Regions from separate parts of the Streptomyces nodosus genome, predicted to be linked through region 3. Evidence: riboswitches for the same ligand, from Rfam matches in the RefSeq annotation. Region 3 holds a riboswitch; each other region holds the start of a gene.

Region 1 (9,871 bases), 2.1 Mb from region 3:
GATCGAGACCGACTTCACCCGTCGACTCCACCCGTATTGGCCCCGACTGCAGGAGAACACACGTTCCTGGCTGCTGGAAAAGCGGCTGATGCCGGCGGACAAGGTCGAGGAGTACGCCGACGGTCTGTGCTACACCGACCTCATGGCGGGCTACTACCTCGGAGCCCCCGACGAGGTCCTCCAGGCGATAGCGGACTACAGCGCATGGTTCTTCGTCTGGGACGACCGTCACGACCGTGACATCGTCCACCGGCGGCCCGCCGCCTGGCGGCGGCTGACGCACCGGCTGCACACCGCCCTGGACGCCCCCGAGGACCATCTGCACCACCCGGATCCCCTGGTCGCGGGGTTCGCGGACAGTGTGGGGCGGCTGTACTCGTTCCTCGGGCCGAGCTGGAACGCACGCTTCGCCCGGCACTTCCGTGCGGTGATCGAGGCGTACGACCGGGAGTTCGACAACCGCACCACCGGAACCGTCCCGACGGTCGAGGAGTACCTGGAACTCCGCCGGCTCACCTTCGCGCACTGGATCTGGACCGATCTGCTCGAACCCGTCGCGGGACATGAACTGCCGGACTTCGTGAGGAAACATCCCGCATATCGGCGGGCGGCGCTGCTGAGCCAGGAATTCGCGGCCTGGTACAACGACCTGTGCTCACTCCCCAAGGAAATAGCGGGGGATGAGGTCCACAATCTCGGGATCAGTCTCATCCACCACGAAGGATTAACCCTCGAAGAAGCCGTCGGGGAAGTGAGGAGACGGGTCGGGGAATGCGTATCCGAATTCCTTGTCGCGGAGGAGGAGATGCTGCGGTTCGCCGACCGTCTGACCGATGGGACCGTACCCGGCAGGGAATTGAGCGCCGTGGTGAAGGACATCGCCATGAATATGCGGAACTGGTTCAGCACTGTGTACTGGTTCCACCACGAGTCCGGCCGGTACATGGTCGACAGCTGGGACGACCGCTCGACGCCCCCCTATGTCAACAACGAAGCGACAGGTGACCGATGACCGTGGAACCGTCCTCCCCGTCCCCGGCTTCCTCCCCCTCCCCGCCCACGCTCGACCAGGGGGTGCCCGCACCGTCCGGGCCCCCGGCGGACCCGCGTGTCCCGCCGCTCGCCGCGGGCGGACTGCCCGGCCTCGGCCACGGCTGGAAGCTGGCCCGCGACCCCCTGGGCCTGCTGAGCCGGCTGCGGGACGACGGCGACGTGGTACGGCTGAGGCTGGGGCCGAAGACGGTGTACGCCGTCACCACCCCGGAACTCACGGGGGCCCTCGCCCTCAGCACGGATTACCACATCGGCGGCGCGCTGTGGGAGTCCCTCGAGGGGCTGCTCGGCAGGCAGGGGGTGGCCACCACCAACGGGCCGCTGCACCGGCGCCAGCGGCGGGCGATCCAGCCCGCCTTCCGGCTGGACGCCATCCCCGGCTACGGGCCGATCATGGCGGAGGAGGCACATGCGCTGGTGGAGCGCTGGGGCTCCCGGGAGACCGTCGACGCCACCTCGGAGGCCTTCCGGGTGGCCGTCCGCGTCGTCGCCCGCTGTCTGATGCGCGGTGGCTACATGGACGCCCACGCCGACCGCATCTGCGCCGCGCTCACCACGCTCTTCAGCGGCATGTACCAGCGCATGGTCGTGCCGCTGGGGCCGCTGTACCGCCTGCCGCTCCCGGCGAACCGCGAATTCAACCGGGCATTGGCCGATTTGCATCTGCTGGTCGATGAGATCATCGCCGACCGCCGGGCATCCGGTCAAAAACCGGACGATTTGCTGACGGCTTTGCTGGAGGCGAAGGACGAGAATGGGGAGCCCATCGGGGAACAGGAGATCCACGACCAGGTCGTCGCGATAGTCACCGCCGGCAGCGAAACGGTGGGCTCCATGGTCATGTCGTTGCTCCATGTCCTCGCGGATCACCCGGAGCAGGCCGACAAGATCCGCGACGAGGTGAAAACCGTCGTGGGCGACCGGAGGATGGCATTCGAGGACGTCCGGAAGCTGACGCACACCGCGAATGTCATCGTGGAGGCAATGCGTTTGCGCCCGGCCGTATGGATTTTGACGCGGCGGGCGGTGGCCGACACCGAACTCGGCGGGTATCGCATTCCGGCCGGTTCGGACGTGGTGTACAGCCCGTACGCGATCCAGCGCGATCCCCGGTCCTACCGACGGCACGAGGCGTTCGACCCCGACCGCTGGCTGCCCGAGCGCTCCAAGGACGTCCCCAAGTACGCCATGGCCCCGTTCGGCGTGGGCAACCGGAAGTGCCCGGGCGACCACTTCTCGATGGCCGAACTCACCCTGATCGTGGGGGTGGTGGCCTCCGCCTTCCGCTTCGAGCAGGTGCCGGGTTCCGACGACGGGCCCCGTATCGGCATCACGCTGCGTCCGCGCAGGCTGCTGCTGAGGGCCGTGCCGCGATGACCGTGCGGCGCACGTCCGGATGACCCGAGGGTCATCCGGACGTGCGCCGGGGGGTGTTCGGCGGACCGCCGGTCAGAAGTCCTCGTCCAGGTCGACGGTGCCCTCCACCGCCACCTGGTAGGCCGAGGGACGCCGCTCGAAGAAGTTGGTCAGCTCCTGGACGCCCTGGAGCTCCATGAAGGAGAAGGGGTTCTCGGAGCCGTACACCGGGGCGAAGCCGAGGCGCGTCAGACGCTGGTCGGCGACGCACTCCAGGTACTGCCGCATCGAGGCGGTGTTCATGCCCGGCAGGCCCTCACCGCACAGGTCACGGGCGAACTGCAGCTCGGCCTCGACCGCCTCCCGCAGCATGTCGGTGACCTGCTGCTGAAGCTCGTCGTCGAAGAGCTCCGGCTCCTCCTTGCGCACGGTGTCGACCACGTCGAAGGCGAAGCTCATATGCATCGTCTCGTCGCGGAACACCCAGTTGGTCCCGGTGGCCAGGCCGTGCAGCAGGCCCCGGCTGCGGAACCAGTAGACGTAGGCGAAGGCCCCGTAGAAGAACAGGCCCTCGATGCAGGCGGCGAAGCAGATGAGGTTGAGCAGGAAACGCCGGCGGTCGGCCTTGGACTCCAGCCGGTCGATCTTGTCGACCGAGTCGATCCACTTGAAGCAGAACTCCGCCTTCTCGCGGATCGAGGGGATGCTCTCCACGGCCGCGAAGGCGGCGGCACGGTCCTCCGGGTCCGGGAGGTAGGTGTCCAGCAGGGTCAGATAGAACTGGACGTGGACGGCCTCCTCGAAGAGCTGGCGGGACAGATACAGCCGCGCCTCGGGGGAGTTGATGTGCTTGTAGAGCGTCAGCACCAGGTTGTTGGCCACGATCGAGTCACCGGTCGCGAAGAAGGCCACCAGGCGCCCGATGAGGTGCTGCTCGCCCGGGCTCAGCTTGGCGAGGTCGGCGACGTCGGAGTGGAGGTCGACCTCCTCCACGGTCCAGGTGTTCTTGATGGCGTCCCGGTAGCGCTCGTAGAAGTCGGGATAGCGCATGGGACGCAGGGTCAGCTCGAAGCCCGGATCGAGGAGGTTCTGGTTTCGGGAGGGACGGTCGCTCATCACTGGCAGGCCTCGCAGGTCTCGGGGTTTTCCAGGGAGCAGGCCACGGCGTCGGGGTCGGCGACCTGCTGGACGGGGATGGTGGGCTGCGCCTGGGCGGCGCGGGCGATCCGGGTCGCCGGGCGCGAGCGCAGGTAGTACGTCGTCTTCAGCCCCTGCTTCCAGGCGTACGCGTACATCGAGGAGAGCTTGCCGATGGTCGGCGTCTCCAGGAAGAGGTTCAGCGACTGGGCCTGGTCCAGATACGGGGTCCGGGCGGCCGCCATGTCGATCAGGCCGCGCTGCGGGATCTCCCACGCCGTGCGGTACAGCTTCCGTACGTCCTCGGGGATCCAGACGAAGTCCTGCACCGAGCCGTTGGCCTCGCGCAGCGCCTCACGGGTGCGGGCGTCCCAGACGCCGAGCGCCTTGAGGTCCTTCACCAGATACGAGTTGACCTGGAGGAACTCACCGGACAGGGTCTCGCGCTTGAACAGGTTGGAGACCTGCGGCTCGATGCACTCGTAGACACCGGCGATGGAGGCGATGGTCGCGGTCGGGGCGATGGCCAGCAGCAGCGTGTTGCGCATGCCGACGGTCGCGACGCGCTCCCGCAGGGCCGCCCAGCGCTCCGGCCAGGTGGGCTCGACGCCGTAGTGGTCCGGGTGCAGCACGCCCCGGGCCGCGCGGGTCTTCTCCCAGGAGGGCGGCGTGCCGTTGCGCTCGGCGAGGTCGGCGGAGGCCTCGTAGGCGGCGAGCATGATGCGCTCGGCGATCCGGGTGGAGAGCTTCCTGGCCTCGGGGGAGTCGAAGGGCAGGCGCAGTTGGAAGAAGACGTCCTGCAGACCCATGGCGCCCAGGCCGACGGGACGCCACTGGGCGTTGGAGTGCCGGGCCTGCTCGGTCGGGTAGAAGTTGATGTCGACGACGCGGTCGAGGAAGGTGACGGCGGTGCGCACGGTGGCGTCCAGCCGCTCCCAGTCCATGTCGTCCTTCGCCGGGTCGACGAACGCGCCCAGGTTGACGGAGCCCAGGTTGCAGACCGCGGTCTCGTCGTCGTTGGTGACCTCCAGGATCTCCGTGCAGAGGTTGGAGGAGTGCACGACATGGCCCGGCTCGGCCGTCTGGTTGGCGGTGCGGTTGGCGGCGTCCTTGAAGGTCATCCAGCCGTTGCCGGTCTGGGCGAGGGTGCGCATCATCCGGCCGTACAGGTCCCGGGCCGGCATCGTCTTCTTCGCCAGGCCCGCCGCCTCCGCCTTGCGGTAGGCGGCGTCGAACTCCTCGCCCCAGAGGTCGACCAGTTCCGGCACATCGGACGGGGAGAACAGCGACCAGGTCCCGTCGGAGTCGACCCGGCGCATGAACTCGTCCGGGATCCAGTGCGCCAGATTGAGGTTGTGCGTACGGCGGGCGTCCTCGCCGGTGTTGTCGCGCAGCTCCAGGAACTCCTCGATGTCGGAGTGCCAGGTCTCCAGATAGACGGCGGCGGCACCCTTGCGGCGCCCGCCCTGGTTCACCGCGGCGACCGAGGCGTCCAGGGTCTTCAGGAACGGGACGATGCCGTTGGAGTGCCCGTTGGTGCCCCGGATCAGGGAGCCGCGGGAGCGGATGCGGGAGTACGAGAGGCCGATGCCGCCGGCGTGCTTGGACAGGCGGGCGACCTGGTGGTAGCGCTCGTAGAGGGAGTCCAGCTCGTCCAGCGGGGAGTCCAGCAGATAGCAGGAGGACATCTGCGGGTGCCGGGTGCCGGAGTTGAAGAGGGTGGGGGAGGAGGGCAGATAGTCCAGACGGCTCATCAGCCCGTAGAGCGCGGCGACCTCGTCCACGGCACGGGCGCTGTCGTCCTCGGCGAGGCCGGAGGCCACCCGCAGCATGAAGTGCTGAGGCGTCTCGATGACCTTGCGGGTGATCGGGTGCCGCAGGAGGTAGCGGCTGTGCAGGGTGCGCAGGCCGAAGTAGCCGAAGCGGTCGTCGGCCCCCTCGTCGATCAGCGCGTCCAGGCGGGAGGCGTGCAGGCGCACGAACTCCGCGGTGCGGTCGGCGATCAGGCCCTCGCGGTGCCCGACGGAGATGGAGCCCGTGAAGGAGGCGACGCCCTGCGAGGCGGCCTCGGCCCGGATCGCGATCGTCAGCAGCCGGGCCGCCAGCCGGGAGTAGGCGGGGTCCTCGGAGATGAGTCCCGCGGCGGCCTCCGTGGCCAGCTCGCGCAGCTCCGCCTCGTCCGCACGGGCGGACCGGCCGCGCAGCGCGGCGGCGGCGACCCGGCCGGGGTCGGCGTCGGGGAGGTCGGCGGTCAGCTCGGTCAGGGTCCGCAGCAGTGCGGTACCGGGACCGTCTGCCACCGTCGACGTCATGGACGGTGTCGCTGAAGCCGGATCGGCTGGCGCGATGGTCACGTGGGGCTCTCCCTCGCTCGGCACGGGGCCCGGCGGAGGGCAGGGGGCAGCCACGAGCGCGCGCGGCGTCGTGTCCGCCGGCCCACTCCACGAGGCCCGGACGGCAGCGCCCGGGCCGGACGGCCGGGCGCGCTGTCGGCAGGTCCTCGGACTGACGCTCGGGCGCACACCTCGGGGGCGAACACGCACAAGTACACCGTTGCGGGACAGTTCCGGATTCGCACCGGATTCCCCTGCGGCGACAGCGAGCACGAGCATACATCTTGTGCCGGGTCGCGGTGGCACCCCCAGATGTTGTGCCGCATCGGTTCCGGAGTGTGTCAGAGTGTCAACTGATAGGTGAGAAGGGTGAGGTCGTCCAGGTGGGGCAGAGGGTTCCAGTCGCGGTCCGGTGAGCGGGTGAATCCGAGGCGTTCATAGATGCGGTGGGCGGTGTGCATGGAGCGCTGGGTGGACAGCACCAGGCCCCTTTGCCCTGGCACGGCCCTGGCGCGCTCCACACAGGCGCGCACGAGGGCCTCGCCGATCCCGCGCCCGCGGGCGGCGTGGTCGACGGCGAGCATCCGCATCTCGGCCTCCCCGGGGCCGGCGATGTCGGCCATGGGTCCGCCGTCCGGCACGAAGGTCACCCCGCCGAGCACCCGGTCCCGCTCGACGGCGACCAGCACCTCGGCGGCTGCGGCCCGCTTGGCGACGTTCCTCAGCTCACCCAGATAGGCGTCGTCGTCCCCGAAGTCGAGCAGTCCGTCCCGGAGGTAGGCCCGGGCGGTGATCTCGCCGAGGGTCTCGTACTCGTCGGGGGTGGCCGGTCTGATGATGATGTCCATACGGCCGAGTCTGCACGACCGGAATGCCGTCGGGCCGCCGGATTCCACCGACGGCCCGACGCCTCGCACCTAGTGCCCCGACAGGCACTAGTGGGAAGACCCGGCGGTGGCCGGTGGCAGTTCCACCTGGACGTGCGGGTCGCCCGCGTCCGCCGTGTAGTCGTCCGGCCTGGTCTCGTCGACGCCCTCGGGGGCCTTGAGGGCCTTCAGGACGAAGGTCAGCACCACGGTGACCACGACGTTCAGCACGAACGCGGTCAGGCCGATGTAACCGATCTCACCGATGCCCGGGATCTCCTTCGCCGAGCCCCCGAAGTGCTTCTGGGTCGGGGAGGCGACCCCGTACGCGGCGACCGTGCCGTAGACCATGCCGACCGCCCAGCCCGCCAGCAGTGCCCAGCGGTGGAACCAGCGGGTGAACAGACCGCCGACCAGGGCCGGGAAGGTCTGCAGGATCCAGATGCCGCCGAGCAGCTGGAAGTTGATGGCCACCGTCTTGTCCATGGTGAGGACGAAGACCAGGGCGCCCACCTTCACCAGCAGCGACACGATCTTGGAGACCCTGGTCTCCTGACGGGCGGTGGCGGCCGGGTTGATGAAGTCCTTGTAGATGTTGCGGGTGAAGAGGTTCGCGGCCGCGATGGACATGATGGCCGCCGGCACCAGTGCCCCGATGCCGATCGCCGCGAACGCCACGCCCGCGAACCAGTCCGGGAACATGTTCTCGAAGAGCTGCGGGATGGCCAGCTGCCCGTTGTCGACCTTGACCCCCGCCGCGATCGCCATGAACCCCAGCAGCGCCAGCAGCCCCAGCATCAGCGAGTAGATCGGCAGGATCGTGGTGTTGCGGCGGATCACCTCACGGCTCCTGGACGACAGGGTCGCGGTGATCGAGTGCGGGTACATGAACAGCGCGAGCGCGGAGCCCAGGGCCAGGGTGGCATAGGTCCACTGGCCCGCCTCCGGTGGCGCCAGGGCCCCGCGCGGTTTGCCGGTCGCCGGGTTGACCTGGCTGAACGCCTCGCCCGCCTTGCTGAAGACCGCGTCGAAGCCGCCCAGCTTGATCGGGATGTAGATGATCGCCACCGCGATGACGATGTAGATCAGCGTGTCCTTCACGAACGCGATCAGGGCGGGCGCCCGCAGCCCCGACGAGTAGGTGTACGCCGCCAGCACGCCGAAGGCGATCAGCAGCGGCAGGTCCTTCACGAACCGGTTGGTGTCGTCACCGCCGCCCACCCCCATCACGTCCAGCACCGCCTGGATGCCGACCAGCTGGAGGGCGATATAGGGCATGGTCGCCAGGATGCCGGTGACCGCCATCGCCAGTGACAGGCTCTTCGAACCGAAGCGGCCGCGCACGAAGTCCGAGGTCGTGACGTATCCGTGGCGGTGCGAGACCGACCACAGCCGCGGCAGGAAGGTGAAGATCAGCGGGTAGACCAGGATGGTGTACGGCACCGCGAAGAAGCCGGAGGCACCGGCCGCGTAGATCGCCGCGGGCACGGCCACGAAGGTGTAGGCCGTGTACAGGTCGCCGCCGAGCAGGAACCAGGTGACCCAGGTGCCGAACGACCGGCCGCCGAGGCCCCATTCGTCGAGGCTGTGCTCGTTGTCGGCTTTGCGCCAGCGCGCCGCCAGGAAGCCCAGGACCGTGACGGCCAGGAAGAAGAAGATGAAGACGCCGAGCGCGACGCCGTTCACGCCGTCCTTCATCGCTCCGCACCGCCCTTCCGGCCGACGCGGGCGCGCTGGTCACGCTTCCACAGCTGGTACGCGGTCAGCGTCAGGGCGGTGGAGATCAGCACCCACAGCATCTGGTACCAGTAGAAGAACGGGATACCGATGAAGGCGGGGTCGGTTCTGGCGTAGGAGCCGACCCACAGCATCGCGACAAACGGCGCTGAAAGACACAGGGCGATGGCGACGCGTAACGGCGTCACCACAGCGCTCCTGCTCACATCCGGCTGATTCGACATCTGGAGCTCCGTCCCCATCGACCAACGACTCATGGATCATCGATCTATTGATCACCGATGTAGCGCGCAGGAAATCTAGGTGACGTCGTCGAGGAGCGGAACCCTTTGGGCGGATGCTGCGGGGCGGCCTCAGTCCTGCGGGCGCTTCAGCCGCGCCACGAACTTGTAGCGGTCCCCCCGGTAGACGGACCGCACCCACTCCACCGGCTGGCCGTCCCGGTCCAGCGAGTGCCGGGAGAGCATCAGCATCGGCAGGCCCACGTCGGTGCCGAGCAGCCCCGCCTCACGCGGTGTGGCCAGCGAGGTCTCGATGGTCTCCTCGGCCTCGGCCAGATGGACGCCGTAGACCTCCGCGAGCGCCGTGTACAGGGAGGTGTACTTGACCAGCGACCGGCGCAGCGCCGGGAAGCGCTTGGCGGACAGATGCGTCGTCTCGATCGCCATCGGCTCGCCGCTCGCCAGCCGCAGCCGCTCGATGCGCAGTACCCGGCCGCCGGCCGAGATGTCGAGCAGCCCGGCGAGGGAGTCGTCGGCGGTGACATAGCCGATGTCCAGCAATTGGGACGTCGGTTCCAGGCCCTGGGCGCGCATGTCCTCGGTGTACGAGGTGAGTTGCAGCGCCTGCGAGACCTTGGGCTTGGCGACGAAGGTCCCCTTGCCCTGGATGCGTTCGAGCCGCCCCTCGACGACCAGCTCCTGGAGGGCCTGGCGCACGGTCGTGCGCGATGTGTCGAACTCCGCGGCCAGGGTGCGCTCGGGCGGCACCGGGGTACCGGGCGGCAGCGTCTCCGTCATCTCGAGCAGATGCTTCTTCAGACGGTAGTACTTGGGCACGCGCGCGGTGCGGACGGTCGCCCCGCCCTCGTTCTCCGCACTGCTGACGTCGGTGCTCATGGTCTGCCTTCCCGGCTCCGGATGCCGAAGGGACCGACAGGCGGACGGTCCCGGCTCACATCGTGGCACGGCCGCACATCCGGGACGCCCCGCACGCACGCTCCGCGCGTCCCCGTCACGCCGTCGGGGATCCCCTCTGTATACCGTCGGCGTCCCCTGTGGTCTAGTCCAGCAAAGTCATCGTGGCCGGGTGGGTGCGCCTCCAGTGGTCCACCCGATTTCGCTGGCTTCCTAGTTAAAGGTTCTTGCATATGTAGGTCCCGTAACGGAC
Region 2 (9,871 bases), 6.6 Mb from region 3:
CGGATGGAGGGGTCCATGGCCGAACCGGGCACCACGATGAAGCGGTTGTGGCGCACGGCGTCGAGCTGCGAGGTGACGGGATGGGAGCGCAGGAACCGCTTCTTCGCCTCGGCGCTGTCCCCGTCCCCTCCGCGGGTCAGATCCGCCAGCACGATGACGTCCGGGTCACGCTCGGCGATCTTCTCCCAGTTGCCCGCCGGCCACTTCTGATGGATGTCGTCGAAGGCGTTGTCCACCCCCACCAGTTCGCTGACCGTCGAGGGCAGCCCGCCGTGCCCGGCGATATAGGGCGTGGTGGTGCCGGAGTAGTACCACATCACCTTCGCACCGGTGTTCTTCGGCGCCTCGCGCACCGCCCGGTCGAGCCGGACGCGCAGATCCTTGACCGTCCTCTCCCCGCGCTTCTCGACGCCGAAGATGGTGGCGATGTCCTCGATCTCGTCGAAGACGGCGTCGAAACGCACCTCGCCGGGCGTCAGTTCGGGTTTCTCGCAGTCATGGGCGGAGAGGTAGGCCGGCACACCGAGCTTCTTCCAGCCGGCGCGGGGGCCCGCCGCCTCGTCGGCGTATGCCGAGGAGAGCGTGGAGTACAGGAAGTCCGGCTCCTCGGCGAGGACGGCCTCATGGCTGGGGTACTGCTTGGCGAGCACCGGAACCTTCCGGTACTCCGCGGCCAGTGAGGGGAGCACGGGATCCGTCTGGTAGGAGGTGCCGGCCATCCGGTCGGCCAGCCCCAGGCTGAGCATGATCTCCGTGGCGTTCTGCTCCAGGGAGACGGCTCGCTCAGGGGGAGCGGGCACCCTCGTGCTGAGACCGCAGCTGGTCGTGACCGTGCCGGAGGGCCGTGCCGCGTCCGGGGTCCCCGGGGAGGCCGTGTTGCTCGCACCGCAGGCGGCGAGTCCGGGGAGCAGCAGGCAGGCGCCGAGCAACCCCTTAATGCGAATGGTTTTCATATTCGAGAAAGATAGCCGCGGCGGCGAGCGTGGCCGGACCGCTCCGGCGGTCCGTCCCCGCAGGTGTCATGGTGTGCGGCATTCCCTGGCTCCCCGTCAGTCGCCCTCCCTCGCAATGGCGTTGATGGAGCGACGCCCCCGTGGCCGGAGCGTGTGCGGCCGGGCCGGCCAGCCGGGATGTGCGCAACGTCACTCGACCTCGGCATGCTTCGGAGGGGTCGGGGGAGGGGTTGGGGTCACCGAACCGGGGTCGCCGACAGTCTTGACGAGTACACGACGGCGACGAAGAATGGCACACCGTTCGTGACAACGTTGTCCGACCCTCCAGGAGGCCATTCCGTCATGAACCGCTCCCGACAGCTTCGTGCCGCGGGGACGATGGTGGCTGCGGCCCTGCTGATGTTCGCCGCGCTCGTCTCTCCCGCGCCCCCGGCAGCCGCCCAGCAGGGTGACCTCGTCGATCTGGTCAATCCGTTCATCGGGACGGAGAACGAGGGCAACACCTTCCCCGGCGCGGCCGTGCCCTTCGGCATGGTGCAGCTCTCGCCGGACACCGGCCACAACACCGGCTACGACTATGCCCAGGACCACATCCGCGGCTTCTCCCTGGTACACCTCTCCGGCGTTGGCTGCGGGCTCGGCGGTGACCTGCCGGTGCTGCCGACCGTCGGTGACGTCACGGAGACGGACTACGCGAAGTACGCGGCCTCCTTCCGCCACGACGACGAGCAGGCGAGCCCCGGCTACTACCGGGTCGGCCTGTCCTCCGGGATCACGGCCGAGCTGACGGCGAGCACCCGCACCGGGGTGCAGCGCTACACCTTCCCGGCCACCGACAAGGCCAACGTCCTGCTGAACGCGGGCCAGGCACTGCACCAGACGCTCTCCACGAAGGTGGAGATCCTGGACAGCCGCACCGTACGCACCGCCATCACCGGCCAGGGCTTCTGCCAGGACACCCGGCCCTACACCGTCTACACGCTCACCCGTTTCGACCGGCCCTTCACCGCGTACGGCACCTGGGACGGCACCAAGGTCACCGCCGGTTCCACGGCCGGCCCCGGCGGCGCCTACCTCCGCTTCGACACCACCAGGAAGCGCACGGTCGAGGCGACGACCGCGCTGTCCTACGTCGACGCCTCCGGTGCGGCGGGCAACCTGCGCGCCGAGGGCGGCCGTTCCTTCGACGTCGTGCGACAGGCGGCGCGGCGGGCCTGGGAGGACCGGCTCGGCGACATACGCGTCCAGGGCGGCGACGCCACCGTACGCCGCACCTTCTACTCGGCGCTGTACCGCTCGTTCCTGGCGCCCAACGTGGGCAGCGACACCGACGGCCGCTACACCGGATGGGACCAGCGCGTCCACCGCACCCAGGGCTTCACGTACTACCAGAACTGGTCGCTGTGGGACACCTACCGCACCCAGGCCCAGTTCCTGGCGCTGCTCGCGCCCGGTGAGGCCCGGGACATGGCCATCTCGGTGATCCGGGTCGCCGAGGAGAGCGGCTGGCTGCCCAAGTGGGGCTACGGCACCGTCGAGACCAACATCATGACCGGCGACCCCGTCACCCCCTACCTGACCAACGCCTACCAGCAGGGCCTGCTCAAGGGGTACGAGGAGCGGGCGTACCAGGCACTGAAGAAGAACGCCGACGGCGTGCCGCCCGCCGGTTCCCCCGCCGTGGGCCGCGAGGCGAACCAGGAGTACCTCCACAACGGCTTCGCCCCCTACCTCGCGAACCGGCCGCACGCGAAGCCCGGTGACTCGGACTACGACCACGGGGCCTCGGCGACCCTGGAGTACGCCCTGTCGGACGCGATGCTCGCCCAGATGGCCCGCTCGCTCGGCCACCGGGCGGACGCCGACCGGTACGCCGCCCGCTCCCGCAACTACCGCAATGTCTTCGACCCCTCGACCGGCTTCTTCCGCGCCCGCGACGCCTCCGGCGCCTTCACCGGACCGGCCGACCCGGCGCAGAGTGTCGGCTTCCACGAGGGCACCTCCTGGCAGTACCAGTGGCTCGTGCCGCAGGACCTGCCCGGCATGACCGACCTCATCGGAGGCAGGCAGGCCGCCAACGACCGCCTCGACGCCTTCTTCGCCTACGACCAGCTTCTGAAGGACCCGGTGAAGACCACCCGCGAGGTGTGGGTCAACGGCGCCTACGACTACTACAACGCCGACAAGTACAACCCGCAGAACGAACCCGACCTCATCGCCCCGTACACCTATCTCTCCACGGGGCAGCCCTGGAAGACCACCGACGTGGTGCACGCCGCGCTCACCCTGTTCACCGACGAGCCGACCGGAATGACCGGCAACGACGACCTGGGCACCATGTCCGCCTGGAACGTGCTGTCCGCCATCGGACTGTTCCCGGTGCAGCCCGGCTACCCCACCTGGGGCCTGACCACGCCCGTCTTCGACCGTGTCGACCTGCGGCTGGACCGCCGCTACCACCCGGGCGGACACCTCACGATCAATGCTCCGGGAACCTCCGACTCCAACCGCTACATCCAGAAGGTCCGCACCGACGCATCGCCCTACGACCGGACCTATCTGACCACCGGCGCACTGCGCGGACTGCGCTCGATCGACTACACGGTCGGTCCCCGGCCCTCGACCTGGGGCACCTCTACACAGGCCGCACCGCCCGCCCTGAAGTGACGACGCCTCACCGACCGTAGGCGCACGCCCCGGCCGATCAGCCGCGGGCGATCCGCCTGGACCCCGGTGCGCACGCCCCGGCCACGACCGATCACCGGTCCCTGGCCGGGGCACCTGCCGGTCCCCGGGCGGCGCTCCGGCGGGCGGGACCGCTCGGGGCGCAGCCCCCGGAGACCATGCCGGAGGGGCCGCGGACGCCGCCGCGGACGCCGTCAGCCTTCCTCCGCACCGCCCGTACGGTCGCTCCTGTGCCGGGGGAGGCGGTGCGCCGTGACCGGCCGGCCGCCGATGAGATGCTCCGACAGGATCGTGACGGCAGCCGCCGCGTCCACCCGCCCGTACCAGACGTCGTCGGGCTGCACACTGACCACCGGCGCCTGGTTGCAGGGGAACTGGCACCCCGTCTGCGTCACCAGGACGTCGTCGTCGCCCAGCCCGTGCTCCGTCAGCCGCCGCACGAGCGCGGCCAGGGTCTCGTCCGCGCCCTTGGCCGTACAGCGCGGCCCGCGGCACACCAGGACCTGGTGCCGGTGGCCGGGGACCTCGTTCCAGGCCGCGGAGGTCAGGCCGGGCTCCGCACCGGTGATCGGCTTGACCTCCGCCGCCACGGTCACGGCGTCCGCGGCGGCGGCGAGCCGGGTGGCGACGAGCAGAGCGGGGCGGTGGCCGACGCGCTCCCGCCACCAGTGCGCCGCGATCCGCCGCAGCCATGAGTGGCCCGGACCCGAGGCTCCCAGACGGATCCCGATCAGTACGACGGTCTCCGTCCCCGCGTCGGCCAGCCTGGTCAGCTCGGCCGACAGGGACGGGTCGCCCTGCTGCAGGAACGCCGTTGTGGCGCCCAGGGGTGCGGCCGCCCCGAGCAGCTCGGCCCTGCGGTCGGCCTCCGTGAGGGACATGCCGACCAGGACCGTGGCCCGGTCCCGGTCGGGCGCCGCGGGGGCGTTCGTACGGTCACGGCTCATGACGCGGCCCTTCGGGAAGCAGTCCGTTCCACCGGATGTGCGGTCTGTCGTGCCGGGGATGCCGCTCCACGGTCGCGTCGACCCGGTAGACACGCGCGATCGTCTCCGAGGTGAGCACCTCGCGCGCGGGCCCATGGGCGACCAGGCGGCCGTCGAACAGCACGGCGATCTCGTCGCAGTACGCCGCGGCCAGTTCGAGGTCGTGCAGGGCCGCGACGGTGGTGATGCCGAGTCCGCGCACGGTTTCCAGGAAGCCGATCTGATGGCGCAGGTCCAGGTGGTTGGTGGGCTCGTCCAGCAGAAGCACCCCGGGTTCCTGCGCCAGGGCCCGCGCGAGCTGGACCCGCTGGCGCTCCCCGCCGGACAGGGACGCCCAGGTCCTGTCGAGCAGCCCGCCGACGGCGACAGTGGTGACGGCGTCGCCGATCACGGACCGCTCGCGGTCGGCGGCGGAGCCCGCGGGGACGGGCCAGCGGCCGCGGTGCGGAGTGCGCCCCAGCTCGATGACCTGACGGGCCGTCAGCGGCAGTGTGGTGTCGGCCTGCTGCTCCATGAACGCCACCCGGCGCGCCCGTCGGCGGGCCGAGAGGGCGTACAGATCACCGCCGTCGAGGAGGACCCGGCCCGTCTGCGGCCGGCGCAGACCGGCGAGGGCCCGCAGCAGCGTCGTCTTGCCGGCACCGTTCGGCCCGAGCAGTCCCGTCGTCCTGCCGGGGGCGAAGCCCAGCCGCACATCCGTCAGCAAGGTGGCGTCGTCGATCCGCACGCCGACGTCCTCGGCCCGCAGCACCACCGGGTCCCTGCCGGTCATGACCGGCCCCCCGCGGTGGACCCGTTGCGTCCCTGGAGCCACAGCAGCCATGCGAAGAACGGCGCGCCCAGTCCGGCGGTGACGATGCCGACCGGTATCTCCCGGTCGCTGAGCACCGAACGCGCCACGATGTCACTGCCCACCAGCAGCGACGCGCCGAGCAGCGCCGACATCGGCAGCAGCAGGGCATGGCGCGGGCCGCAGACCAGGCGGACGACATGCGGTACGACCAGGCCGACGAATCCGATGACCCCGGTGTGGGCGACCAGACACGCGGTCACCAGCGCGGCCGTGGCGATCAGGGCCCAGCGGACACGTTCGACAGGGACGCCGAAGGAGCGGGCCGCGGTCTCACCGAACGCGAACGCGTCCAGGTCCCGGGCGGCCGTGACCATGACCAGCGTGCCGAGGACGGCCACCGCGGTCAGGAAGAGCGCCGTGTGCCACCGCACGCCGGCCACCGAGCCCAGCGTCCACTCCATGACGCCCCGCGCGGCATCGCGGTCGCCGAGGACCAGCACCACGAACGAGGTGTACGCGGCGCACATCTGCCCCACCGCGATACCGGCCAGCACGGTCCGAGCGGCCGGCAGGGACCAGGTGCGCGCACCGGCCAGGGTCAGCACGACGACCACCGCGAGCAGGGCGCCCACGAAGGCGGCCGCCGAGAGCGCGCCGGTGGCCGCGGCGCCGGTGGCTCCGACGCCGAGGACGATCACGGTGACCGCGCCGACGGCCGCCCCGTCGGAGATTCCGAGCAGATAGGGGTCTGCCAGATCGTTCCCCGTCAGGGTCTGCAGCACCGCGCCGCACATCGCGAGGCCCGCGCCCGTCGCCGCGGCCCCCAGGACCCGGGGCAGCCGCAGCTGCCAGACGATCTGGTCGTCCAGCAGCGTGACCGGGGCGCTGCCGAGGCCGAGCCGGCGCAGGACTACGTCGGCCACCACGCCCGGCGGCTCATGGACGGATCCCACGGCGAGGCCGGCCAGGGCGACGGCCGGCAGCAGGACCGCAGCGACGGCCAGGGCCACCGCCGCACGACTCGGGCCTGCCGGCCGTGCGGCGATGCGGTCGGCCGCGGTCATGAACGCGGGTGCACCTTGCTGAGACCGGCCGAGAGCCGGGCGGCGCCGTCGGCGAGCAGTACACCGGGTGTCGTCTCGGAGAACGGCACGACCACGAAGGCATGGTGCCGGACAGCCGTGAGCTTGCTCAGCACAGGATCGTGCTCCAGATAGTCGATCTTGGACTGTGCGGTGTCCCGGTCGGCGTCCGCGAGCACGATGACGTCCGGGTCCGCGGCGATCACCTTCTCCCAGCTCGCGTGCTGCCAGCCACCGGGCAGCGCGCCGAAGACGTTGCGGGCGCCTACGGCGTCGAGCAGCAGCTGGGGGCCGCCGTGGCCGGCACCGACGTAGGGGGTCTTGGTGTCCGAGTCGTACCAGAACACCTTCAGGCCCTTGCCCGCCGCCGTGGCCTCGAGCGCGGAGAGCTGCCGCTTCTGCTCCTTCTGGAGGGCGGCCGCACGCGGCGCGACACCGAAGACCTCGGCGACGTCGGCCAGTTCGTCCCACACCGTCTGGAAGGACGGCGGCGGCGCCTGCTTGCCGCCGGGGCAGCCGAGCCTCGACAGATACGACGCGATGCCCTCGGTTCTCAGCTCCGCCTGAGTGCCCGCCACCTTGTCGGTGAACGCGCTGGAGTAGGAGGCGTAGAGGAAGTCCGGGTGCGCCGCCAGGAGCTTTTCCTTGCTCGGGTACTCCTTGGCCAGCACCGGGACGCTGTCGTAGGCCGCCTTCCACTTCGCCGGGATAGCGTCGTCCAGGTAGGCCGTTCCGGCCATCCGGGACTCCAGGCCGAGTGCCAGGGCCACTTCGGTGGCGCCCTGGTTCAGGGTGACCAGCCGGTTGGGGGGTGCCGCGACGGTCGTGGTGACGCCGCAGCTGCTCACGCTCACCGGCGCGGGCCGGCCGCTCCCGGACGTGGCGGCGGACTCGTCGGCCGCGGGTGCGCCCGTGCAGGCGCCGAGCGCACCGACGAGCAGGAGCGCCGCGGCGGCGAGACCGGAGCGCGCCGAACGCACCGGACGCGTGGGACGCGTGGGACGTATGGACCGTCGAGATCGAAACGGACGCAGGGGACCGCTGGGCACGTGTTCTCCAAAACCCTCGTGGAACATGTCGCGCCGTGACCGGTCTCCTGGCTTCTGCATCGACATTCCACGGCCGGCCTTCCCGGACGGCTCGTTCCCGATCCACCCAGTGGCCCCGACCGCTCCGTGGAGCGGTCGGCGAGGGCCGCGGAACTCCGCAGCTACAGTGGCGAGGGCCGCACCGGCTTTCGACCGGTTTCCCGTACACCACGGCGGCGACACGCTATCAGCCCCGTGCTGCGGCCACCGGATCAGGCGGCCTCCTCCAGGTCGGCCTCGCGCCGCACGGGACGCTCCGGCACCGTCCGGCTCCGGCCCGGCAGCAGCAACAGCCCCATTCCCAGGACGAGACCCAGCGAGGGCAGCACCGGGAAGCGACCCTCGTACGCGAATCCCTGCACGGCGAAGCGGGACAGGGCGGCGACGTTCACGGCGAGGCCGAGCCACAGCGGCCAGGAGCGGCGCAGACCGGCATCCGGGCGGGTCCGTTCGTACAGCGTGGCCAGCTTCCGCTCCAGCGGTCGCAGCGCCGCCGCGAGACCGGCGAGCACAAGCCCGAGCACCAGCAGCCACGGCACCCGCAGCGCCCACCACCCGGCGGACCCGAAGACGGGCTCGGGCGCGAGGTCGGTCAGGTAGAACGCGGCGGCCACGACCAGCACCGGCAGCATGTGCCACAGATACAGCGTCAGGCTCGCACCGCCGACCGGCCGCACCAGACGCCACACCCACGCGCGGTCCAGAAGCCTCCGCACGGCTGGCGCGACCAGCAGACACACGCCGGTCTGGGCCACCACCCACGCCAGCATCGCCAGCGACGGCGGGTCGGTGTTGCTGGGCGTCTGCCCCGTCACAAGGATCAGACTGACCGGGAACGGCCCGAGACCGACCAGCGCCGCGAACGCCGCCCCACCGCCCACCGCCATCGCGGCCGGCACCCGCCGACGACGCGTCAGCAGACCGTCCCGCCAGCAGAAGCCCAACTGATAGGCCACGCCCCACACCAGGACGTAGTTGACCAGACCGGCAAACGGCGCGTGCACCGTCACCACCAGCACCCCGACGGCCGCGGCCCCCATGCCCATGACCACGGCGGCGCGCAGCCCCCAGCGCCGATGTGCCGCATACAGCGGCGGCGTCAGGGCACTGAGCAGCAGGTACACCGGAAGGAACCAGAACTGCATGCCCATCGCCCAGCCCACGAGCGCAAGCGTGCCCGCATCCACACCGACCGCCGCACAGATCCCGACGGCGAGCAGCACAAGACCGCTGTAGGCGCCCGCCGGAAGCAGCAGCCGCAACGACCGCCGTCCCACCCAGCCGGCCGCGGAACCACCCGCCGCGCGCGCCCGCGACCAGGAGCCCCCCGCGGCGTGACCGCCGGCCAGGAAGAACAGCGGCATGATCTGAAAGCCCAGAGTCAGCCACTGCGTCCAAGGGACCGTCGCCAACAACTCGGGCGCGGTGATCCGTCCGTCGCTCTCCCGGACCAGGCCGGTGATCAGCCAGTGGCCGAGCACCACCAGGACGATCGCCCACGCACGCAAGAAGTCGACATAACGGTCTCTGCCCATGCTCGTCATGCTGCCGCACACCCGGGCGGCAGCATGACGAGAACTCCGCACCGCAACCAATCCGTGCCCGCCACGACACCCGGAGGGGTGGCCGACGGCTGTTCGCCGACGACGCCAAGTCCCCTGCCCACGACGGGAATCCACGGGGGGGCGCTCGACGCTTTCTCCCTCGAACCCTGAAGCGGTGAGCCATGGCCGCCTGACAAAGTAATTCCGTCCGCTACGACAGGTACCGAGGAGCTTCCCCCATGACCGCCCGTTTCAAGGACAAGGTCGTCGTCGTCACCGGCGCGGGATCCGGCATCGGCCGGGCCGGCGCCAGGGCTTTCGCCCGTGAGGGCGCCACCGTGGTCGCCGCCGGCGCCCGGCTCGAGTCCATCGAGGAGACCGTGCGACTCGTCGACGAGGAGGACGGCGGCACCGCCGAAGCGGTCGTCGCCGACGTCACCCGGCCCGAGGACATGGAGCGTCTGGTCCGCACCACGGTGGAGCGCCACGGCGGCCTGCATATCGCGCACAACAACGCCGGCGTCTTCGGCAAACCCACCCCGGTCGGCGATCTGGACCTGGCGGTGTGGCACTCCGTGCTGGACGTCAATCTGAACGGTGTCCTGCACAGCATGCAGCAGGAGATCGCCCATATGCGGGCCAACGGCGGCGGCGTCATCGTCAACACCGCGTCCAACATCGGCTATCACGGCCGCCGCCCCGGCATGGCCGCCTACGCCGCCTCCAAGGCCGCCGTGAGC
Region 3 (9,871 bases):
TCCGTCCGCTCCCGCGCGATGGCGGAGGCCCGGACTCGCCGGAGGGATTGCCGGTAGGGGTCGTGATTCCGCCCGGTGCGGTGCAGGGGGAGGCTTGGGCGGAGGCGACGTGAGAGCGCTCTCAGACGGTAGTGCCGAGCACAAGGGACGTCAACGGGACGGACAAGTACCGGAGTTGGAAGGCCGACCGACGCCCGGCGCGGTCGGCCGGCCAGGTGCACCGGGTGCCTCTCGGGCGGGCTTGGGACGGTGGAGAGACTGGTCGTCGTCGAGTGAGAGGGTGAGAAGACGTGGATGTGTATGAGGCCGTGGACAGTCGCCGGGCCGTACGGGCGTTCAGTGACGAGCCGGTGTCCCGAGAGGTGCTGGAACGAGTGCTGGCCGCGGCGACGCGGGCTCCGTCGAGCGGGAACCTCCAGCCGTGGCATGTGTATGCCGTGACGGGCGAGCCCCTGGCCGAACTGAAGAGGCGCGCGACGGCCAGAGCACGGGCGGGAGACCAGGGCGACGATCGCGAGTATCCGATGTACCCGGCCGAACTGACCTCACCGTATCTGGACCGCTTCACCGCCGCGGCCGCCCAGCGGTACAGCGCGCTGGGAATCGAGCGCGACGACCCGGAAAGGCCGATGAAGATCGCCGCCTTGAACTCGGGGGCGTTCGGGGCGCCGGTCGTGCTGTTCTGCTACCTCGACCGGACGATGGGGCCCGGGCAGTGGGGGGACGCGGGGATGTATCTGCAGACGGTGATGCTGTTGCTGAGGGCGGAAGGGCTGCACAGCTGCCCCCAGGTGATGTGGACGATGTATCGCGAGACCGTCAACCGGGCGGTCGGGGCCGACGACGGGCTCGTACTGTTCTGCGGTGTCGCGGTGGGATTCGAGAAGGAGGGCGTGCCACAACTGCGCACCGGGCGGGCAGACATGACGGAGACAGTGAGCTTCATCGGAATGTGACTGCTCGACGGTCGAGAACGACCGCAGCCGGTGCACAGCGGGGCGCACCCGGCAGTTCACCCGGACGGCGTTCCGGCCGGTCCGTCGTCACCGGCCGGGGAAAGGGCGGGCCTCGGCCGGTGTGACCGCCTCTCCGGTGCCTACGCCGTGCAGGATCTGCGCCAGCACCTCCGCCCCGCGTACCACCCGTGGGCCGGGGCGGTTGAAGTAGGACGGTCCGTCCAGGACCCAGACACGGCCGGAGCGGACGGCGGGCAGGTCGGTCCAGTCCGGCAGCCGGGTGAGCAACTCGGTTTCCTGCAGGGTGCGTTCGGGTGGAAAGCCGCAGGGCAGGACCAGGACCACGTCCGGCTGTGCGGCGCGTACCGCCTCCCAGGTCGTCGGCCCGGTGTGCTCGCCGGGCTCGGCGAGCAGCGGACGGCCCCCGGCGGTGGTGATCTGCTCGGGGACCCAGTGTCCGGCGGGCCACAGCGGATCCAGCCACTCGATCGCCACGACCCGGGGCCGGTCGAGGCCGGCGACCGCGGTGCGGACCCGTAGGAGGCGGGCCTCCAGCTCGGCCCGGCGCCGCTCCGCGCGGTCGCGCACGCCGAGCAGCTCACCGACCGTGACCAGGCACTCCAGTACGTCGTCGAGGGTGCGGGGCTCCAGGCTGAGGACCCGGGTGTCCGCATCGAGCAGCCGTACGGCCCGGCTGACCTTCTCGTACGACACGGCGCACACCTCGCACAGATCCTGGGTGAGCACCACATCGGGGCGCAGCGCGGCCAGCGCGTCGGTGTCGAGCGTGTACAGCGACGAACCGGAGTGCGCCGAACCGCCGACCGCCTCCGAGATCTCCCGGCTGGTGAGGGCGTCCTGGTCCAGGTCCGCCCCGGTCACCACGGGTACCCGGGCCACCTCGCCCGGCGGCCAGTCGCACTCGTGGGTGCGGCCGGCCAGCTGCGCCGACAGCCCGAGTTCGGCGACGATGTCGGTCGCGGCCGGCAGCAGGGAGACGATGCGCATATGTCGACTCTAGTGCCGCGTCGGGCGGTGTTCGCCCGTCGAGGAGCGCCGCCCGGCACGCGTCGTTGTGACCGGCCGGACGGCGCCTGACGCGGCACCGGGACCCGCTCGGGGGCGGGTCCCGGGCCTATGCCACCGTCAGGCGCCCCAGCGCACGGCGATCGTGTCGCCGACACTCACGGTCGTCTCCCGCGCGGCGGAGGTGAAGGCCGAGCCGTCGATGCTGACCTTCCAGGTGTTCGAGCCGCTGCCGGCCTTGCCGTTGAGCGAGGTGACGGTGCCCGTACCGGAGGACGGGGTCACGCCGGTGACGCAGCCGGACGGGGTGGCCGCGCCGATGGCCGCGTCCAGGACCGCGCCGAGCGTGGTCGTCGAGCCCGTCGGGGTGAGGGCGACCGAGCAAGCCTTCAGATGTCCGGCCCCGTCGTCCACGGTGAGGGCCAGCCGTGCCGCCGAGCCGGAGGTGAGGGAGCCCTGGCTCACCCACCGTGGGGCGCCCGCGGTGGTCGGCACGGGCGGGTCGGCGGTGAAGCCGCCGCCGGCCACCGCCCGCAGCGCGTCGATCGACGCGTACGCCGACGGGTTCGTGTCACCGGGCAGATACCGGAAACCGCCGCCCGGGTTGAACTGCTGCGCGATCAGGAAGTCCACCGGGGTCTTGCCCATGGAGGTGAGGAAGTCACCGGTCTGCGGGTTGATCCCACAGGCGTTCAGGCCGGACACGGCCCACCCGTTGGAGTCGGTGTTGGTCCCGAACATCGTGTTGAAGGCGCCGCTGTTGGCCACCAGCTTGCCCTTCAGGAAGCCCTTGGCCCTGACGACGGCGGCATCGGTGTTCGGCACGCCGGAGACACACAGGGCGGCCATCGCGGCGCCGGTCATGTCGACGTCGCTCGCCGCGCCGAGCTGGGCCGGATCGCCCTCGGCTTTGCTGTAGTTCCAGCCGCCGTCGTTGTGCTGGTTGGCGCGGACGGTGCCGACGATCGAGTCGCGCAGCGCCTGCGGTATCCGGATCTGCCCCGACTGGGTCCTGGCGCCGTTCAGGGCGAGCGCGGCGAACACGGTGCCGTTGAAGTTGGCGGCCGGGCCGAAGTAGCCGGTCTCGGAGGTCCCCCAGTAGCTGTAGATGTCGGCGATCAGATTGCGGGAGGCCGAGATGCGGGCGGGGTCGATCCCGGCGGCGTAGGCGTTGAGCGTGGCACGCTCGTAGTCGGTGACGACGGGTGAGGTGGAGGGCCAGGCGCTGGTGGACAGCAGGGCCCGGTAGACGGTTCTCGCGTTCTTGCCGGTGTCGCCGCCCGGAGTGATGTCCACGGCGGCGGTGCCGGCGGCGGCGAGGGCGCTGAACGCCCATTCGTTGGACAGTCCGGAGCCGGCGTACGAACCGTCCGCCGCCTGGAGGGACTTGAGATAGCCCGCGCCGATCGTCTTCGAGGTGGCGATCTGCGCCGGGGTGGTGGTCGCGGCCGCGGGCAGCACGCTCAGCGCGAAGGCGCCCAGGGTGGCCGCCGCGGTGAGGGCGGAGCGTCGGACGGACGGGGACACTGCTGCATGGGACATGGCCTGCTCCTTGGATGAAGGACGCCGGCCCGTCCCGGTGCCGGGCCCTGGCGACCTGCGGAGCAGCGGGTGCGGCCGCCGTCCGGAAACGCGTGGACCGGCTTCCAAAGGTGCTTCACCGCTTGGGCATTCGGGCTCGGAACGGCCCTTGCCGCCCCATACCGCTGCGCGTCAGCCCCGGACTCCCACCGGGTTCCCCCACTCGGCAGTCGGGACGGTACCCGAGGTGCACGGCCGTCGCCAGCGGCCACCCCGGACGTCACCGGGGCCTGCCCTGGACCGTCTTGACGTCGGTCGTGAAGCATGCTCAAATCCGCTTGTCACACGACAAGTTCCAGGGGAAGCCGGTCGAAATCCGGCGCTGACCCGCAACCGTGGGCCCGGTTCCGCCGGGCGAGCCGGAATGCCTGGAGCGTGTTCTTCAGCAACAGACGCCGTCGCGGACTACGGCGTGGTGCGACCAGCCTCCGGTCCACCGGGACACCCCAGGCGGCGGAGGCCCTCTGCCACGTCTTCGCCCGCGCGCGCAGGCACGAGGGGGCCGTGATGAGGACCGGTAGGCGAAGAATCGGGCGAACGGCGACAACGATCCCACGGCGCGTGGTGTCGTTCGTAACGGCTCTGCTGGTGCTGCCGGCGGCCTGCGTGACGTTCCTCACGACGACACCCGCCTCGGCCGACGGGGCCGGTGACTGCACCGCGACCGAGGGCGCCGTGGTCGCCGTCGACTTCGGGCCGTTCGGCGGAAAGGTCGAGCGCGGCTGCGACCCCACGCCGACCACCGGCTACGAGCTGCTGCACGACGCCGGTTTCAGCACCACCGGCACCCAGCACGACGGCCCCGCCTTCATCTGCCGCATCGGCTACACCTCCTACAACTCCGGTACGCAGTACCCGACTCCCGACAAGGAGTCCTGTGTCCTGACGCCGCCCTACTCGGCCTACTGGTCCTACTGGATTGCCTCCCCGGGCCAGGACGACTGGACCTACAGCCAGTACGGCGCCATGAGCCGCAAGCTCAAGGACGGCGACGTCGACGCCTGGGTGTTCGGCGCCACGAACCCCGGCGGCACCACCGGCAGGCCCGCCTTCAGCCCCGACGACGTACGCGCAGGCGGCCCCCAGGCGCCCGACCCGGGCAGCACACCCACCGGCGCTCCCGGCACGATCGACACGACCGCCGCAGCACGCTGGCTCAAGGGCGGCCTGACCGACGGCGAACGCATCGTCGACGACGGCGCGGACACCCCGAACTACTCACTCACCGCCGACGCCGCGTACGCCCTCGCCGCGGTGGACGGCAAGAGCGCCACCCTCGACAAGGTCACCGACTTCCTCGCCGCCCACACCGAGGACTTCGCCTACCCCGACGGCCCCGACCGGGCCCCCGACGCCACCGCCGCAGCCCGCCTGGCCCTCCTCGCGGAGAGCACCGAGGGCGACCCGCACGCCGTCGGCGGCCACGACCTCATCGGCGACCTCACCAAGAACGTCTGCCCGGCGGGCCCCGAGTCCGACGAGCCGACCCCCGGCTGCACCGCCAAGGGCGACTTCCGGGGCGCGACCTACGCCGAAGGTCAGGCGCTGTCCGTGCTGGCCCTGCTGCGGGCCGGGCAGACACCCCCGGCCGAGACCGTGGCGCGCCTCACCCAGCTCCAGTGCAAGGACGGCGGCGTCACCAGCATCCTCATCCGCCCCGGCGAGTACTGCGACGGCGATCCCGCCACCACCGGACTCGTCGCCCTGGTGCTGCACCAGGCGGGCGGCCAGGAGGACGCGGTGGCCCGGGCCCGCACCTCTCTGACCAAGTCCCAGCGCGAGGACGGCGCCTTCCCCGGCTACACCGGCTCCCCCAGCGGCAGCATCACCGCGACCGCGTACGCCGCCCAGGCGCTGAGCGCCCTCGGGGACACCGACCGCGCCGACGTGGCGGTCGCATGGCTGTCCCGGCAGCAACTGGAGAGCGGCGGCTTCGGCTTCGAGGAGGACGCCACCGACCCGGTCGTCTATCCGACCTCGCCGGCCGTCCTCGCCGGCACCGGCACCAGCCTGGTCACCCTCACCACGAAGAAGTCCGAACCCACCGAGCCGCCCACCACCGGCACGCCGACCGGCCCCACCGGAAACCCGACCACCCCCGCGCCGGGCACCGGACCCGACCTCAAGAAGGGCGTCGCCTACCTCACCAAGGCGGCCAACCTGAAGCAGGGCCAGTACTACACCGCCGGACCCGACTCGGACGGCGCCGACTTCGGCCTCACCATCGACGGCGCCTATGCGCTGGCCGCCACCGGCCTGAACGACGCCAAGCTGCGCGGCATCGTCGACTTCCTCGACCACCAGGGCAAGGACGGCGAGGGCCGCACCGTCAACGACTGGACGGGCGTCGGCACCAAATACACCGCCGGCGGCTCCCTCGGCAAGACCGCGCTGCTCGCCGAGTCGGTGGGCCGCGACCCGCGCCACTTCGCCGGCCACGACCTGATCGCGGAACTCGACAAGGCGGTCTGCGACGGGCCGAGCACCGCCCCCGACCGCTCCTGCGCGGCCAAGGGCGCCTACACCTACGCGCCGTCCGTCTTCTCCCAGTCCCTGGCCGTCATGGCGCAGCTGCGCGCGGGCGAGACCGAGGCGGCCGAGCAGCCGCTCGCCTACCTCGAGAGCCTTCAGCAGCCCAGCGGGGCCTTTCCGAGCCTGATCCCGTCCACCGACGACTCCGACGTCGACTCCACCGCCATCGCCGCCATGGCCCTCGACCTGGCCGGAGGCGCCCAGGCGGACAAGGCCGTGGAACGGGCGCTGGCCTGGATCGCGTCCCGGCAGCTGGCCGACGGCGGCTTCCCGGGCGCGGCCGGCGACTCCGTCAACTCCGCCGCCCTCGCCGTGCAAGGACTCTCGCTGGACGCCGGCACCTACGCCCACCAGATCGCCGAGGCCCGTACGTTCCTCGCCTCACAGCAGAACAGCGACGGCGGCTTCAATGTCGCCAAGGACGGGCAGCAGGGCTCCGACCTGCGTGCCTCCGCCCAGGCGGTCGGTGGTGCCACCGGCATCTCCTTCGGCGAGCTGGAGCGGGGCCTGATCGGTACGTCTCCCCAGCCGACGCCGAGCCCCAGCGGCAGCGCCCCGGAGATCATCACCCCCGGTGACACGGGCGGCGGCGACGGCGGGACGATCGCCGACGGCGGCAGCGGCGGCGGTGCCCTCGCCTCGACCGGCGCCCAGATCGGTGCCCTCTCCACGATCGCCGCGCTGCTGGTGCTGGCCGGCTGGCGCACCGTGGTGCTCGCCCGCCGCCGCGCGGACACGGGAACCGGACGATGACGACCGTACGCCTGGTGCGGACCGCGGCGGCGCTGGGCCTCACCGCCGCCGCGGTCGCCGCGACCGGCGGCCCGGCGGCCGCCGCCCCCCAGCCGATGGGACGCTGCACGACCACCTCGGGCGCCGTCCTCGCCGTCGACTTCAGCCACTGGGGCGGCCCGATCTACCGCTCCTGCGGCACGACGCCCACCACCGGCTACGAACTGCTCAACCAGGGCGGCTGGCGCACCACCGGCACCGGCCACGACGGTCCCGCGTTCATCTGCCGCATCGGCTACAGCGGCTACCAGAACGGCAAGCAGTACCCCACTCCCGGTGAGGACGACTGCGTGCTCACCCCGCCGGCCTCCGCCTACTGGTCGTACTGGCACGCCGACCCTGGTGACAAGGACTGGGCGTACAGCCAACTCGGCGCCATGCTCTACAAGCCCGAACCCGGCAGCGTCGACCTGTGGGTCTTCGGCGGCACCGATCTCGAGGGCACCGAGGGCCGCCCGAAGGTCACCCCCGACCAGCTGCGCGCCCACAACACCCAGCCCCAGGGCGACACGGGCAAGCCCGCCTCCACGGCCAAGGCACCGCCGCTGCCGCCCGGAGTGGACACCGGCCCGGCTCCGGAGCGCACGACCACCGCACCCTCCAGGACCCCCTCGGCCGAGCCGAAGAAGGAAAAGCCCGCCGAGCAGAAGCCCGAGGAGAGGCCCGCGAAGAAGCCGAAGCCCAGCAGGACCGCGAGTCCCACACCGTCCCCGACACCCGGTGAGTCGACCGGCACCACCGAGAGCCCGTCGGCCGTGGCCGCACCTAGCCCGGAGCCCAAGGTGCTCGACGCCGCCCCCGCGAAGGACGCCCCGCACGACTCCGGTTCGGTCCTGCCGGTGGCCGCGGGCGCCGGCCTTGTGGTCGTGATCGGCGGTGCGACGGCGTTCATGGCGCGCCGGCGCCGTCGTACCGAGTGACCGCGGTGGCCCGTACGACCGTGGAGGCGGCCCGGCCCGACCCGGCGCCGGACCGGGGCGGCCGGCGACTGCCGCGCATCCTGCATCCGGTGGCCTGGTGGGTGTGGGCGCTCTCCCTCGCCACCGCGGTCAGCCGCACCGACAACCCCCTGCTGCTCTTCCTGGTGCTCGCCGTGCTCGGCCATGTGGTCACGGCACGGCGGACGGAGGCGCCCTGGGCACGCGGCTTCAAGTACTACCTGTACCTCGCCCTGACCGTGGTGGCGATCAGGGTCGTCTTCCGGGCCGTGTTCGCCACCGGTGTCACCCCGCACGACCACTTCCTCTTCTCCCTCCCGCGCGTCCCCACCCCCGACTGGTACGCGGGCATCGAGATCGGCGGGCCGGTGTCGCTGGAGGCCCTGCTGTCGTCGGGCACCGACGGGCTGCGGCTGGCCTGCATGCTGTGCTGCATCGGCGCCGCCAACACCCTCGCCAACCCCAAGCGCGCGCTGCGGGTGCTGCCCGGCGCCCTGTACGAGCTCGGGGTGGCCGTCACCGTCGCGATCAGTGTGGCCCCGCAGCTGGTGCAGAGCGTGCAACGCGTCGCCCGGGCCATGAAGTTGAGGGCCGGAGGGGCGAAGGGCGTGAAGGCGCTGCGCGGCATCGTGGTCCCGGTCCTCGAGGACGCCCTGGAGCGTTCGCTCAGGCTGGCCGCCGCCATGGACTCGCGCGGCTACGGCCGGGCGGGCACCGCAACCCGCCGCTCCCGCCGGGGCACCGGCGCGCTGATGCTGCTCGGCATGTGCGGTCTGTGCGCCGGGGCGTACGGACTGCTCGACGCGACGGCGCCCACCTTTCTGGGGCTGCCCGCGATGGCGTCGGGCGCCGCCCTGTGCGTGGCGGGCCTGCGGCTGGGCGGCCGGCGCGTGACCCGCACCACCTACCGCCCGGACCCCTGGCGCCTGCCGGAGTGGGCCGTCGCCGGGAGCGGGGTGCTGTCCGCCGTCCTGCTCTTCAGCGACCTCGGCTACGACCCCGCCCAGCTCAACCCCAGTTTCTACCCGCTGACCTGGCCCCGGCTGCCACTGGTGCCGACCGCCGCGATCCTCCTCGCCGGAACGGCCGGCTTCCTCGCGCCGCCGCCCGGCCCCGTCCAGAGAGCCGACACCCAGTGATCACCTTCGACCAGGTCACCGTCCACTACGACGACGCCCCCGAGCCCGCCCTGCGCGACCTCGACCTCACGGTGGAGGAGGGCGAACTCTGCCTGGTCGTCGGCCACACCGGCGTCGGCAAGTCCACGCTCCTGGGCGCCGTCAACGGTCTGGTGCCGCACTTCACCGGCGGCACCCTCCACGGCCGGGTCACCGTCGACGGCCGCGACACCGCACACCATCCGCCCCGCGAACTCGCCGATGTCGTCGGGGTGGTGGGCCAGGACCCCCTCGACGGCTTTGTCACCGACACCGTCGAGGAGGAACTCGCTTATGTGATGGAGCAGTTGGCGATCCCGCCGGCGGCCATGCGCAAGCGGGTCGAGGAGACCCTCGACCTGCTCGGCCTCGCCGATCTGCGCCACCGCGCCCTGCATGAACTCTCCGGCGGCCAGCAGCAGCGCGTCGCCATCGGCTCGGTCCTCACCGCTCACCCCCGCGTACTGGTGCTGGACGAGCCGACCTCCGCCCTGGACCCGACCGCGGCCGAGGAGGTCCTGGCGGCCGTCACCCGGCTGGTCCACGACCTCGGCGTCACCGTCCTGATGGCCGAGCACCGCCTCGAGCGGGTCGTCCAGTACGCGGATCGCGTCATCCATCTGCCGGGCGACGGCCGTGCCCGCATCGGCACACCCCAGGAGATCCTCCTCCGTTCCACGATCGCGCCGCCGATCGTGGAGCTGGGCCGGACCGCGGACTGGTCCCCGCTGCCGCTGTCCATCCGTGACGCACGCCGTGCCGCGGCCCCGCTCCGGGCCCGGCTGGCCGGCCGTGCCGCGCCCCCCGTACGGGCGGTCGCCGAGGACCGGCCGAGGCTGCTGGCAGGGCGCGGCGTCACGGTCGCCTACCGGGATGTTCCCGCCGTCCG

What was found. A riboswitch is a leader RNA that binds a small molecule or an ion and turns the genes downstream of it on or off. The one in region 3 is predicted to bind cobalamin.
Region 1: it holds a riboswitch for cobalamin, as region 3 does, so the genes downstream of both, CP978_RS22510 (ribonucleoside-diphosphate reductase subunit alpha) here and CP978_RS31695 (prenyltransferase/squalene oxidase repeat-containing protein) in region 3, are expected to answer to the same signal.
Region 2: it holds a riboswitch for cobalamin, as region 3 does, so the genes downstream of both, CP978_RS02795 (ABC transporter substrate-binding protein) here and CP978_RS31695 (prenyltransferase/squalene oxidase repeat-containing protein) in region 3, are expected to answer to the same signal.

The regions. Positions count from the first base shown of each region.
Region 1 is NZ_CP023747.1:4,964,575-4,974,445, forward strand. It holds gene cyc1 (epi-isozizaene synthase) at 1-1,012, shown strand, start outside; gene CP978_RS22500 (bifunctional albaflavenone monooxygenase/terpene synthase) at 1,009-2,430, shown strand; gene CP978_RS22505 (ribonucleotide-diphosphate reductase subunit beta) at 2,503-3,525, opposite strand; gene CP978_RS22510 (ribonucleoside-diphosphate reductase subunit alpha) at 3,525-5,900, opposite strand; cobalamin riboswitch at 6,021-6,158, opposite strand; gene CP978_RS22515 (GNAT family N-acetyltransferase) at 6,221-6,727, opposite strand; gene mctP (monocarboxylate uptake permease MctP) at 6,815-8,443, opposite strand; gene CP978_RS22525 (DUF3311 domain-containing protein) at 8,440-8,706, opposite strand; gene CP978_RS22530 (GntR family transcriptional regulator) at 8,836-9,600, opposite strand.
Region 2 is NZ_CP023747.1:544,099-553,969, reverse strand. It holds gene CP978_RS02820 (ABC transporter substrate-binding protein) at 1-953, opposite strand, end outside; gene CP978_RS02815 (GH92 family glycosyl hydrolase) at 1,353-3,620, shown strand; gene CP978_RS02810 ((2Fe-2S) ferredoxin domain-containing protein) at 3,833-4,585, opposite strand; gene CP978_RS02805 (ABC transporter ATP-binding protein) at 4,575-5,396, opposite strand; gene CP978_RS02800 (FecCD family ABC transporter permease) at 5,393-6,481, opposite strand; gene CP978_RS02795 (ABC transporter substrate-binding protein) at 6,478-7,479, opposite strand; cobalamin riboswitch at 7,570-7,775, opposite strand; gene CP978_RS02790 (acyltransferase family protein) at 7,800-9,122, opposite strand; gene CP978_RS02785 (SDR family NAD(P)-dependent oxidoreductase) at 9,371-9,871, shown strand, end outside.
Region 3 is NZ_CP023747.1:7,112,407-7,122,277, forward strand. It holds gene CP978_RS31680 (nitroreductase) at 291-956, shown strand; gene CP978_RS31685 (cobalamin-binding protein) at 1,044-1,964, opposite strand; gene CP978_RS31690 (prenyltransferase/squalene oxidase repeat-containing protein) at 2,103-3,524, opposite strand; cobalamin riboswitch at 3,649-3,723, opposite strand; cobalamin riboswitch at 3,817-3,950, shown strand; gene CP978_RS31695 (prenyltransferase/squalene oxidase repeat-containing protein) at 4,071-6,848, shown strand; gene CP978_RS31700 (hypothetical protein) at 6,845-7,807, shown strand; gene CP978_RS31705 (energy-coupling factor transporter transmembrane component T) at 7,804-8,964, shown strand; gene CP978_RS31710 (ABC transporter ATP-binding protein) at 8,961-9,871, shown strand, end outside.